2 regions of the Nocardioides aurantiacus genome follow, and region 1 is predicted to be linked to the other one. Evidence: predicted binding sites of a transcription regulator. Region 1 holds the regulator's gene; the other holds the start of a gene.
What was found. Region 1 encodes LexA, which represses DNA repair genes until DNA is damaged. Its sites were predicted from a motif close to TCGAACANNTGTTCGA; they were not measured.
Positions count from the first base shown of each region.

Region 2: a site for LexA is predicted at 2,977-2,992, ahead of EDD33_RS18950 (DUF222 domain-containing protein). Genes of this name have one in related genera too.

Region 1 covers NZ_RKHO01000001.1:990,388-996,085, forward strand. Annotated here, with positions in the region: gene EDD33_RS04755 (ATP-dependent DNA helicase) at 1-1,135, shown strand, start outside; gene EDD33_RS04760 (fibronectin type III domain-containing protein) at 1,187-3,286, opposite strand; gene lexA (transcriptional repressor LexA) at 3,344-4,099, opposite strand; gene EDD33_RS04770 (LysM peptidoglycan-binding domain-containing protein) at 4,382-4,900, shown strand; gene EDD33_RS04775 (hypothetical protein) at 5,159-5,698, shown strand, end outside.
Region 2 covers NZ_RKHO01000001.1:3,909,482-3,915,179, reverse strand. Annotated here, with positions in the region: gene EDD33_RS18985 (GNAT family N-acetyltransferase) at 1-316, opposite strand, end outside; gene EDD33_RS18980 (GAF domain-containing protein) at 329-895, opposite strand; tRNA gene EDD33_RS18975 (tRNA-Ala) at 1,024-1,096, opposite strand; gene EDD33_RS20410 (DLW-39 family protein) at 1,117-1,242, opposite strand; gene EDD33_RS18970 (MarR family winged helix-turn-helix transcriptional regulator) at 1,269-1,742, opposite strand; gene EDD33_RS18965 (VOC family protein) at 1,821-2,327, shown strand; gene EDD33_RS18960 (GNAT family N-acetyltransferase) at 2,327-2,611, shown strand; gene EDD33_RS20920 (hypothetical protein) at 2,529-2,714, opposite strand; gene EDD33_RS18950 (DUF222 domain-containing protein) at 3,007-4,440, shown strand; gene EDD33_RS18945 (hypothetical protein) at 4,572-5,348, opposite strand; tRNA gene EDD33_RS18940 (tRNA-Ile) at 5,486-5,559, opposite strand; gene EDD33_RS20400 (DUF3566 domain-containing protein) at 5,609-5,698, opposite strand, start outside.

The DNA of each region.
Region 1 (5,698 bases):
GATCGAGCCGGGGCGCGTCGACCGCCCGCCGCAGGCGCTCGGCGACGCGCTCGAGCTGGTGCGTGACGCCGCCCGGGCCCTGGTCTCCGCGCTGCCCAAGGAGCCCGCCATCGGCTCCGGCGAGGTGCCGGACCCCGGGGCGGCCCAGGCCAAGGGGTGGGCGCAGGAGCTGTTCGCGACCGCGGAGCGGATGGCGGCCGGCTCGGACCGCGACGTGCTCTGGGTCTCCGAGCGCGACCGCGTGCGCGGCGGTCGTTCGCTGCACGTCGCGCCGCTCGAGGTCGCGATGCCGATGCGCCACGGCCTGCTCGCCGACAAGACCGCCGTGCTGACCTCGGCCACGCTGCGCCTGGGGGGCGACTTCGACGCCGTCGCGACCTCGCTCGGGCTGTGGCCCCGCGAGCGCGTCACCGCCGACACCCCCGTGGACGCCTCCTCCGACGACGGGGCCGAGGACGACGCGCAGCCCTGGGAGGCGCTCGACGTCGGTTCGCCCTTCGACTACCGCGCCCAGTCGATCCTCTACGTCGCCCGCCACCTGCCGCAGCCGGGCCGCGACGGCCTGACCCAGCGCCACCTCGACGAGATCGCCGAGCTGGTCGACGCCGCCGACGGGCGCACCCTGGGCCTGTTCTCGAGCCGTCGCGCGGCCGAGGCGGCCGCCGAGCACGTGCGCGAGGTGCTGCCGCACCTCACCACCCTGGCCCAGGGGGAGGCGCAGCTGTCCGAGCTGGCGCGGCAGTTCGTCGGCGACCCCCACACCAACCTGTTCGGGACGCTCAGCCTGTGGCAGGGCCTCGACGTGCCGGGGGAGACCTGTCAGCTGGTGATCATCGACCGGGTGCCGTTCCCCCGACCCGACGACCCGCTGATGTCGGCCCGGCAGCGCGCGGCGGACCAGCGCGGGGGCAACGGCTTCATGCAGGTGGCGGCCACGCACGCGGCGCTGCTGCTCGCCCAGGGCTCGGGGCGACTGATCCGCACGACCACCGACAAGGGTGTCGTGGCCTGCCTCGACCCGCGGCTGGTCACCGCGCGCTACGGCTCCTTCCTGCGGGCCAGCCTGCCGCCGATGTGGCAGACCGAGGACCCGGCCCTGGTGCGGCAGGCCCTGAGGCGGCTCGCCGGCGCCTGAGCCGGTGCTGCTGGCGTCGCTCCCCGGGGGGCTGTCCCGGCGGGCGCCGACTCAGCGGGCGGTGACGATGCGCGACCGGGAGGACCAGGGCGAGGCGCCCAGGCCGTTCTCCGCGGTCACGACGAAGGTGTAGCGGCCCCGGGGCAGTCGGTAGACCAGTGTCCGGACGTTGGCCGCGGTGCGCGCGGTCGTGTAGGTGCGCACCACCCGGTTGCGGGAGTCGAGCTTGTAGGCGCGCACCTTGTAGCCGCGGACCGCCTGACCGCCGGTGACCTTGGGGGCGCTCCACCGGGCCGTGGCGCTGACGGTGCCGCCGCTGGCCCCCGAGGAGGCGTAGCCGATGGTCGGGGCGCCCGGTCGGGTCATCACGACCGGGGCAGGGCTCGTCGTGGGCGTCGGGGACGTGGTGACGGGCGCTGGCGTCGTCGAGGGCGCGGTGCTCGGGGTCGGGGTCGGGCCCGCGGTCGGGCTGGGGGGGGTGGTGCCGGCGCAGCCCGAGGCGCGCAGCCGGTAGCGGCCCAGGCTGCCGTAGTCGGACCAGCCGACACCCGCCTGGGAGGCCGATCCGTTCCCGACGCCGTCGACCCGCAGGTAGTAGGTGCCGGCGGGCAGGGCGCGGCTGATCGACGCATCCATCCCGGTCACGGTCGACGGCCACGTCACGAGGGTGGCCGTGGGCTGGTCCGAGGTCAGCTGGGTGCTGCCGTCCGCGGCGAGCAGCGCCAGCTGGAGGTCGAGGGACGCCTGGGGGCCGGTGCCCGTCGCCGTCGCGGTGAGCGTCGTCGCGCAGGGGAGGGTCAGCCGGTAGAGGTCCCGGTCGGACCGGTCGCTGACCACCCCTGCCACGTCGTACGACGGGCTCGTGGGGAGGTCGGTCGCGGAGGCCGTCGTGCCGCCGTCCTCGTCGGGCACGCGGGTCAGCTTGGAGCCGATCACCGCGAGGTCGTCCTGGGTGCTGGTGGCGCCGGCGTACTCACCCTTGCTCCACTGGCTGATCCCGCGCGTCATCGAGGAGCCCATGAGCGGGCCCCACAGCGTGGTGCCCTTGTAGTAGTCGCTCCTGACGCCGTTCGTGGTGATGCCGTCGTGCACGAGGCCGAAGGTGTGGCCCGCCTCGTGGGCGACCGACTGGGCCGCGACGATGGGCGACATCGGCTTGCCGCCCATGGGGGTGGCGAACACCCAGGCCGGCTGGTAGGAGGCGGAGGGGTCCACCCGGTCGAACACGCCGCTCCAGGCCTGGCCGATGCACGCGGAGGCGCAGATCTGGGCGGGGGGCTCGGTGCTCGTGGTGACCACCACGCGGGCGCCGTAGGTCTCGTCCGCGGTCGTGTCCCGGCGCCACACGCCGTCGTCGCGGCTGTCGGTGGTCACGTCGACGTCGAAGGCCGCGTAGTACTCCGAGACCTGGCGCCAGACCTCCTGGATCCAGGCGTGCTCGGACAGGCTGTACGTCGAGGCGGTGCCCTCGCTGTTCCACCCGGCCCAGGTGCCGTCGCGCAGGGGGGTCTTGATGAGCTTGCCCCAGGCGCTGCCCCGCACGTCCGCACCGTCCATGTCGATGACGATCGAGCGCTTGGCGCCGGGCCGGCTGTGCAGCGTGAAGGTCTTGGCAGTGTCGACGCTGGTGGTGGTGACCGCACCGGCGACGGGCCCCTCGGCCACGGTGGCCATCGGCTCCTGGAAGTAGAGCTGTCCCTCCCGCGAGACCCACGCCGTGTCGTCGTCGCGCAGCACCGTGGCCAGGGCCTGCGGGCTGACACCGCTGCGCGAAGCCGCCTCGCCGACCTGGTCGCCGAGGGCGCGGAGGGCGTCGCGGCCGCGCCGCTCGCGGTCGATGACCGGAGCGACCTGGGCGTCGGGCGCCGCGACCTGGCCCGACGCGCGGCCCGCGTCGGCGTCGTTCTGGAGGGGGGAGACGGTCCCGGTGGCGCTCGGGTCGTCGGCCGGGGTCGCAGGTCGGGCGGGGGGTGTCGACGCCGTCGCCGGACGGGTCGACACCTCGCGCCGCGGAGCGGCAGCGGCCACGTCGGAGGTGGCCTCGGCGTCACCGGGGCCGGGAGGCAGTGCGCCGGGGGAGCCGACCGCCACCGCCGCGGCGATGGCGGCGGTGGCGCCGAGAGCGACGAGTCGGCGGGCGTGGGGGGGCACCCCCTCATCGTCACCCCAAATACGGACTCTTGGGCCGAAATGCCCAAATCAGACAAACTACATCCGGCGCAGGACTGCGGTCACCTTGCCGAGGATCGTGGCGTAGGTGCCGTCGATGGGGTCGTAGGCGTCGTTGTGCGGCAGCAGCCAGACCTTGCCGTCCTTCTTCTGCAGCGTCTTGACCGTCGCCTCGCCGTCGAGCATCGCCGCGACGACCTCGCCGTTCTCGGCGTTGGGCTGCTGGCGGACCACGACGTAGTCGCCGCTGCAGATCGCGGCGTCCACCATCGAGTCGCCGGAGACCTCCAGGAGGAACAACGTCCCGTCGCCGACGAGCGACTTGGGGAGCGGGAAGATGTCCTCGACGCGCTCCTCAGCCAGGATGGGCCCGCCGGCTGCGATGCGGCCCACCATGGGGACCATCGTCGCCTCGGGCATGCTGTCGCCGGCGCCCGTCGGGTCGAACGGCGACTCGTCGGCGCTCGCGATCGCGCGGCGCGCCGCCATGAGCTCGGGGATGAAGACCTCCAGCGCCCGAGGGCGGTTGGGGTCGCGCTTGATAAAGCCCTTCTGCTCCAGCACGCGCAGCTGGTGCGCGACGCTCGACGAGCTCGTGAGGCCGACCAGCTCGCCGATCTCGCGGATGCTGGGCGGGTAGCCCCGCTTCTCGATCGACTCGCGCAGGACGTTGAGGATGCGCTGCTGGCGTGGCGTGAGCCCGGTGACGTCCGGGGCCGCGTCGGGCAGCTCGGACACGGTGCCTCCCTTCGTCGTGGGGGAGGAACCGGGGGTCTGTGCGTCTCGCGTCGCCATGAGCCGCACGGTAGTCCAGCCGGGTCGGCCACTTCAAACACCTGTTCGAACCGCGTGTCGCGTCCCGCGTTCGACCGACGTGCGAACAGATGTTCGACGAAATGCTTGTCTCGACGGTTCGTGTGCCCTACCGTCGTACAGGTGTTCGATCGAACGTCTCTTCGAACCCGCGGACGACCTCGGTTGTCGGTGGTCGCGGATAGACATCGTTCCAGCACCCGGCAGGGGTCGCCGACCGTGCCGGGTCGCCCGACCCGGCACTTCCCCGAAAGAGGTTGATCGATGAGCACGCTGAGCATTGCCCGCGAGACCACCCGCACGTCCGCCGCGGCCCGAGTCCGGGTCCCGCGCCCCCGTGCGAGCGCGCCCACGTTCGACTTCACCGCGCCGGTCACGGCCCTCGGCCAGGAGGACCCGGCCCTGCAGGTGCTCGAGGTGCCCAGCACCGTCCGCACCGTGGCGCCCCTCGCGGCCCCGGCGCCGCAGCGTCAGTCGCGTGCGGTCCGCCAGGTCCGGCTGACCCGTCGTGGTCGCCTCACCCTGACCCTGCTGTTCCTCGGCGTCGTGCTGACCGCGATGGTGGCCGTCGGTGGCAGCTGGGCCGTCGCGTCGCTCGGCGGCGGCGAGCCGGTTCCCGTGCGCGTGGTGGAGGTCCAGCCGGGTGACACGCTCTACGGCATCGCCTCCTCGGTCGCCGAGCCGGGCGAGGTCCGCGAGATGGTCTACGAGATCCAGGAGCTCAACTCGCTGCCCACGGCGACGATCGCCGAGGGCCAGAAGCTCGCCGTCCCCCGCGGCTGAGTCATCGGCCCGTCCGCCACGGGCCGACATGACGTGCGACGACCTCTTCGACCCGGGTCGACGCACGGGGGAAGCGACGGGGCGGGGCCATGGTGGCCCCGCCCCGTCGGCGTCTCCCGGCGGCCTGGGCGAGGGCGGCCAGGTCCCGCACACCAGCCCGGGGGCGAGCGTGGTGTCGGTACGCTCAGCGCCGGACGGCGGACGCTCGTCGGAAAGGTCGTGCTGCCGATGTCGTTGCGCTCGGCCGACCTCAGGCTGGTGGCTCCGCACCGCGTCGAGACCGCGGTGGTGATGGGTCCCCTCGCCGAGATGCGCGAGGGGCTGCGCGCGGCAGGGGTCGAGGTCGACGGGCCATCGCGGCAGGTCGATCTCGTGGTCGGCGAGGTGCGCGATGCCCGGGAGGTGCTGGCCGTCACGGCGAGGTCGCACGTGGTCCTCGGCCCCGCTGTCGGCCAGGCCGTGCGCCGTCGATCGGGACCGTGGCACCCCCTGCTGCTCCGCGGCGCGACCCAGCGCCCCACGGCGGTGGTGCCCTTGTGGAGGCGAGAGCCGCTGCAGCAGTACGTGCGGACGACCGCGGTCCGGCCGGGGCGGAGGGGGGAGCTGCGCAACCAGGCGGCGAGGGCGTCACTGATGTGGGGTCCGTTGGCGGGCGCGGTGCTGCCACGCATCGCGAGCTGCGCTGTCCGGTTCCCGGAGCCGGGGCGGCCGGTTGCCCCGCGCTTCCTGGAGCAGGCGCGGGACCTCGGACTGCCCGGCGACCCCGGGTGGGTGCTCACCCTCGGGGACGGCGACGAC
Region 2 (5,698 bases), 2.9 Mb from region 1:
TCAGCGCCCGGCCCAGCTGGCGACCCCGGCCGCGGCCGGCCACGATCACCCGACCGATCCGCGGTGCGTCGTACGCCGCGTCGGGGGCCAGCACCCGGGCGTAGGCCACCAGGTCGCGCTCCCCGCCCTCACCGAGGTGACCCAGCAGGTGACGGGTGCCCTCGAGCAGGTCCAGTCCGTCCGGGTCGAGGTAGGCGCACTCCTGCTCGACGACGAACACCTCGGCGCGCAGCACCAGGACGTCGTACAGGGTGGGGACGTCGAGGTCGGCCGCGCGTACGACGGTCCAGATGGGCTGCTCGGAGGTGTCGGTCATCGCCGGCCGAGCCTAGGCGACGGTCCTGCTCCACGTGCGGATCCCGGCCTTGAGGGCGGCCAACCGGCTCTCCTCGAGCTCGGCGACCACCCGGGCGGCCAGCGCGTCCAGGGCCTCGACCTGCGCGGGGGCGAGCTCCCGGGGGTGGTCGTCCAGGACGCACAGCGTCCCGACCACGAACCCGGCGGGGCTGACCAGCGGGTGCGAGCCGTAGAAGCGGATCCGCCCCCACCGCCCGTCGACGAAGGGGTTCGCGGCCCACCGCGGGTCGGCCGAGGCGTCGGCGACGTGCACCGTCTGGCCGTCGTCGATGACCGCGTGGCACATCGTGTGCTGCCGGGCCTGGAGGGTGACCTCGGCCCCGACGGCCGCGACGGTGCGCTGCGTCGTCGACTTCATCAGGTTGATGGCCACGATCGGGACCTCGGCGACCCGGGCCGCCTCGAGCGCCAGGGCACGCAGCCACGGTGCGCCCTGCGGCACGTGGTCGTAGCGACCCACCTCGAGGTCGCGGTGCACCGAGGTGGCCAGCGGGACGTCGGTCGACGCGGGGCGGGGCGGGGACTGGACCTGGATCACGGCGACTCCCGACGGGTCGGGGACCTCGGGGAGTCCCGGGTCCGGAGGCGCCAATAATGCCACCAAATCGGACAAAGCGTCCGATGCAGATCCAGGTGGACTACCGAGTGGTCTACCGGTATGAGACGTGGAGCCTAGGGGACTCGAACCCCTAACCCCCTGCTTGCAAAGCAGGTGCGCTACCAATTGCGCCAAGGCCCCCGGTGGAGCGGTGCAACGGCTCAGGCCTTGCGGACCGGGTCCGTCGCCTCGCGCCAGAGGTCCTGCTCGTTCTTGCCCTCGTCGAGCTTGTGCTTGGCGAACAGTGCTGCGGCGCCGGTGAGCGCGAGCACGAGGATCTTCTTCATTTCCGTGACCTCCTGGGACGACCGGGTCAGCCTAGACGACCCGACACCCGCGCCAGCACCTTGGTGGTGACCCGGTCGAGCACCGCGAGCTCGTCGGTGGTGAGGTCCTCGAAGACCAGCTCGCGCACCTCGCGCACGTGGTCGGGGGCCGCGGCCACGATCGCGTCGCGGCCCGCGTCGGTGAGCTGCACGAACCAGCCGCGACCGTCGTCGTCGCACTCCTCGCGCCGCACCAGCCCGCGGGCCTCCATCCGCTTGACGTGGTGGGAGAGCCGGCTGCGCTCCCACTGCAGCTCCGCGGCCAGCACGGAGACGCGCACCCGACCCTCGGGCTGGTCGGTGAGCTGCACCAGCACGTCGAAGTCGGGCAGCGAGAGCCCGGAGTCCCGCTGCAGCTGGCGGTGCAGCGCGGCGGGAAGCGCGGCCTGGACGGCCAGCCAGCGTCGCCAGACCTGCTGCTGGTCGCCGGTCAGCCACGGGGCCTCGGAGGTGATGGACACCGCGGCATCGTACGCCGGTGGATGACACATCAACTAATCGTGTACCGTGACGGCTCGCCCACCACCCGAAGGACGACCATGACCTCGGCGCCCGCTCCGTCCCCCGACGACCTCGCCGAGCGCCGCGCCCGGCTCCGCGAGACCCATCTCCGTCCGCCCGGCGAGCGGCCGGCGTCGACCGCCCGGGGTCTGCACCACACCGCGCTGGTGAGCAGCGACGTCGAGCGGACCATCCGCTTCTACCAGGACGTGCTGGGCTTCCCGCTGACCGAGCTGATCGAGAACCGCGACTACCCCGGCTCCTCGCACTTCTTCTTCGACCTCGGGCACGACAACCTCCTGGCGTTCTTCGACTTCCCCGGCCTCGACGTCGGCCCCTACGCCGAGGTGCTGGGCGGCCTGCACCACTGCGCCATCTCCGTCGACCCCGACACCTGGGGTGCCCTGGTCGAGCGGCTCACCGAGGCCGGCGTGCCCCACGAGGTGCACAGCGGCGTCTCGGTCTACTTCACCGACCCCGACGGGGCCCGCATCGAGCTGATCGCGGACCCGCTCGGCGAGATGTACGGCGAGCAGGTCCTCTGATGGCCACCGCCGTCACCCGCAACGAGGACCGGTCCCGCTGGGAGGTCCGCGTCGACGACCAGCTCGTCGGGTTCGCGGCCTACCAGCGCACGCCCGACGAGATCGTCTTCACCCACACCGAGATCGACGACGGCCACGAGGGCGAGGGCCTGGGCGGTCACCTCGTGCGCGCCGCCCTGGACGACGTGCGCGCGGAGGGGCTCAAGGCCCTCCCCATCTGCCCCTTCGTCCAGGCCTTCCTCGACCGCCACGAGGACTACCAGGACCTCGACTCCCGCCGCTGAGCCGCACCACCGCGCCGAGCCAGCGCGGCAGCGTCCAGTTGGCGCGCCCGAGCACGCCGACCAGCGCCGGCGCGAGCAGGCTGCGCACCGCGACGGCGTCGATCGCGATCCCGAGCGCCAGCGCGGTCGCGGTCGCGGTCGCGGTCGCGGATCTTGACCTCCACCGTCGGTGCGGTCGACAGCGCCACGAGGGCCAGGAACAGGATCAGCGCCGCCGAGGTCACCAGCCGGCCGGTGTGGGCGATGCCATCGACCACGGCCCGGGGCCGCAGCACCCGGTCGGAGAGAGCGCCCATGCGTCCCAGCGCCCGTCGTGACGATCGGTCGAGCTCCTGCACATCCATAGATCGAGATCGACCTGGTGTTCGAACACATGTTCGATATAGACTCCGGGCATGCGCTGGCAGCCGCGACCTCCGACCCCCGGGACCGCCGCCATCCTCGCCCGCGCGGAGCGCAACACGCGCGCCACCCGACTCCTCGACGCCGAACGCGGCCGCATCGCCCTGGACTGGGCCCGCGCCCACGCCCTGGACCCCGACGACCCCGGCACCAGGACGCTGATGGGCGACCCCCGGCTCGGGGTGATCACCCTGGGTGGCCACGGGCTGGTCGTCGAACCGTGCTGCGACGCCGAGCTCGCGGTGGTGCTGCACGTCCACCCCCTCGCCGCCCGGGCCCTGATGGCCGACGCCGTCGACCTCGAGGCCCGGCTCCCCCAGAGCTGGGCTGCCCTGCAGGCCGGGGAGGTCGAGCTGTGGGTCGCCCGCAAGGTCGCCACCGCCACCCGCGACCTCGCCCCTGACGCCGCCACCCATGTCGACGACGCCATCGCGCCGCTGCTCCCCACCCTGCCCACCGGACGCCTCCTCGACGTCCTGGCCGCCCGCGTCGTCGAGGCCGACCACGCCCTGGCCGAGACCAAGGCCGCCGCCGCCAGACAACGCCGCGGCGCCTGGCTCGGCCGACCCGACCCCGACACCGGCCTGCAGACCCTCGTCGCCCGCGGCGACACCGAGACCCTCACCCAGGTCTGGACCCGCCTGGACCACCTCGCCCACCTCCTCGCCGAGCACACCGACACCCCGCCCGAGGCCAGTCTCGAGGAGCTCCGCGGCGACGCCCTCGGCCTCCTCGCCAACCCGCTCGCTGCCCTCAAGCTCCTTGTCGGCGCCGAGCACCACGACCAGCCCGAGCCCATCGCCGACGCGATCCGTGACGCCTCCCCCGCCATGACCCGGCCGCGGGCGATCGCCTATCTCCACCTCACCCCCGGACTCCTCCACGGCCACGGCGTCGCCCGCGCCGAGCAGATCGGCGCGCTGACCAAGACCCAGCTCGTCGATCTGCTCGGCCACCACCACGTCACGCTGAAGCCCGTGATCGACCTCGCCGAGGACGTCGCCGCCGACTCCTACGAGATCCCCGCCGCGATCGCCGAACGCGTCCACCTGATCCGACCCGCCGACACCTTCCCCCACGGCACCAGCACCAGCAGCGGCACCGACCTGGACCACGCCCAGCCATACCAACAGCCCTACGACGACACCGGCCCACCAGCCCAGACCCGGGTGTCCAACCTCGCCCACCTCGCCCGCACCGGCCACCGCACCAAGACCCACCACCCCGGCTGGCACCTCACCCTGCGCGACGGCAGGTCCGTGTGGACCACACCCCACGGCTACGTCCTCGTGACCGACAAGTCCGGCACCCACCACCTCACCGACCACGCCACCCACCACGCCACCCACCACGCCACCGAACGCCCGCGGCTCCGGATCGACGTCATCCGCACCCCCCTGCAGCTCGCGTGGGCACCCGCGGCCTGACCCGTCAGGCGCCGAGCTTGGCTGGACTCGTGCCGTGGCCTGCACCTACGGCGCGGTCACCCGAGTAGTGGTGAGCCGGGGCCTGTTCCACACTCAGCCCGGCTGATCGAACCCGCCGGGTGGGGGTGGGGTCAGACCAGCGACCGGTCCCCGGTCAGGAGCCCGGTGGCGCCATGGGCGAGGAAAGATCGGCGACGTTCGAGGGTGCTGGCGGCTAGCTCACGGCACAGCACCATCACCGCACCGGGGGCGTCCAGGGCGACGACGGGGACGGCGAGCGTCGCGCGCGTCGGTCGGGGCTCGGTCGGCCAGATGATGCGGATGCGGTGGTGGCGCCACGAGGGAGCGTCGTCGCGCCCGTGCACGAGCACCGCCGGGCGGCGGCCTTCGGTCTGGAGGTCGACGTGGGTGACGTCGTCCCAAGCGAGGGCAGCGGAGACGCCCCAGCCTTCGAGGCGTGCTCCCTGGGGGTCGACGAGCAGCGCCCGCCGGCGCAGCAAGGTCATCACCGCATCGGGGATCAGCGAGGCGAACAGCAGCACGAACGGCAGCAGGAACAACCCGCCGCCGTCCAGCCCCATGCCCAGCGCGGCCGTGACGAAGAAGACGGTGAACCCGACCCCGACCAGCGCCACTGACCATGGCACCGTGGTGCGCATCCGGATTCGCAGCACAGGCCCGCCGGCACCGGCCACACCGACAGAGCTGGCCGCACTGGCGGGGCTGTCCTCGGTGGAGACGGCCTTCGCGGGCCGTGGCAGCGCCAGGGCCCCGATCTCCATCGCGGCCGCGGCCGCGAGCATCGCGACACCGAGCGCGGGCAGCAGCAGCGGGTCACCGGCGTCGGGAGCCAGGAACGGTACGACGACGAGCAGCACGCCGATGGCGCCGATGGTGGTACCGACCACCGCCGCACCCCACCGGCGGCGCTGCGGGGTGTGGTGGGTGGGGGGTCGTTGGTCAGAAGAGGGCATCCCAGGCACTGTCCCTGCTGGAAAAGCAAGAAGCCCAGGTCGATTGGTGCTCCGAACTGGGCTTTCTCGGGTGGGCCTAAGAGGACTTGAACCTCTGACCTCTTCCTTATCAGGGAAGCGCTCTAACCGTCTGAGCTATAGGCCCGTGAACCGCAGGAAGGCTATCCCATCGACGGGGAGCCCTACAAAACGGGTCAGCTGTCCTCGGCGAGGGTGACCTCGATGCCGCCCAGCAGCGCGGCCGAGAGGTTGTAGAGGAACGCGCCGAGGGTGGCGATCGCGGT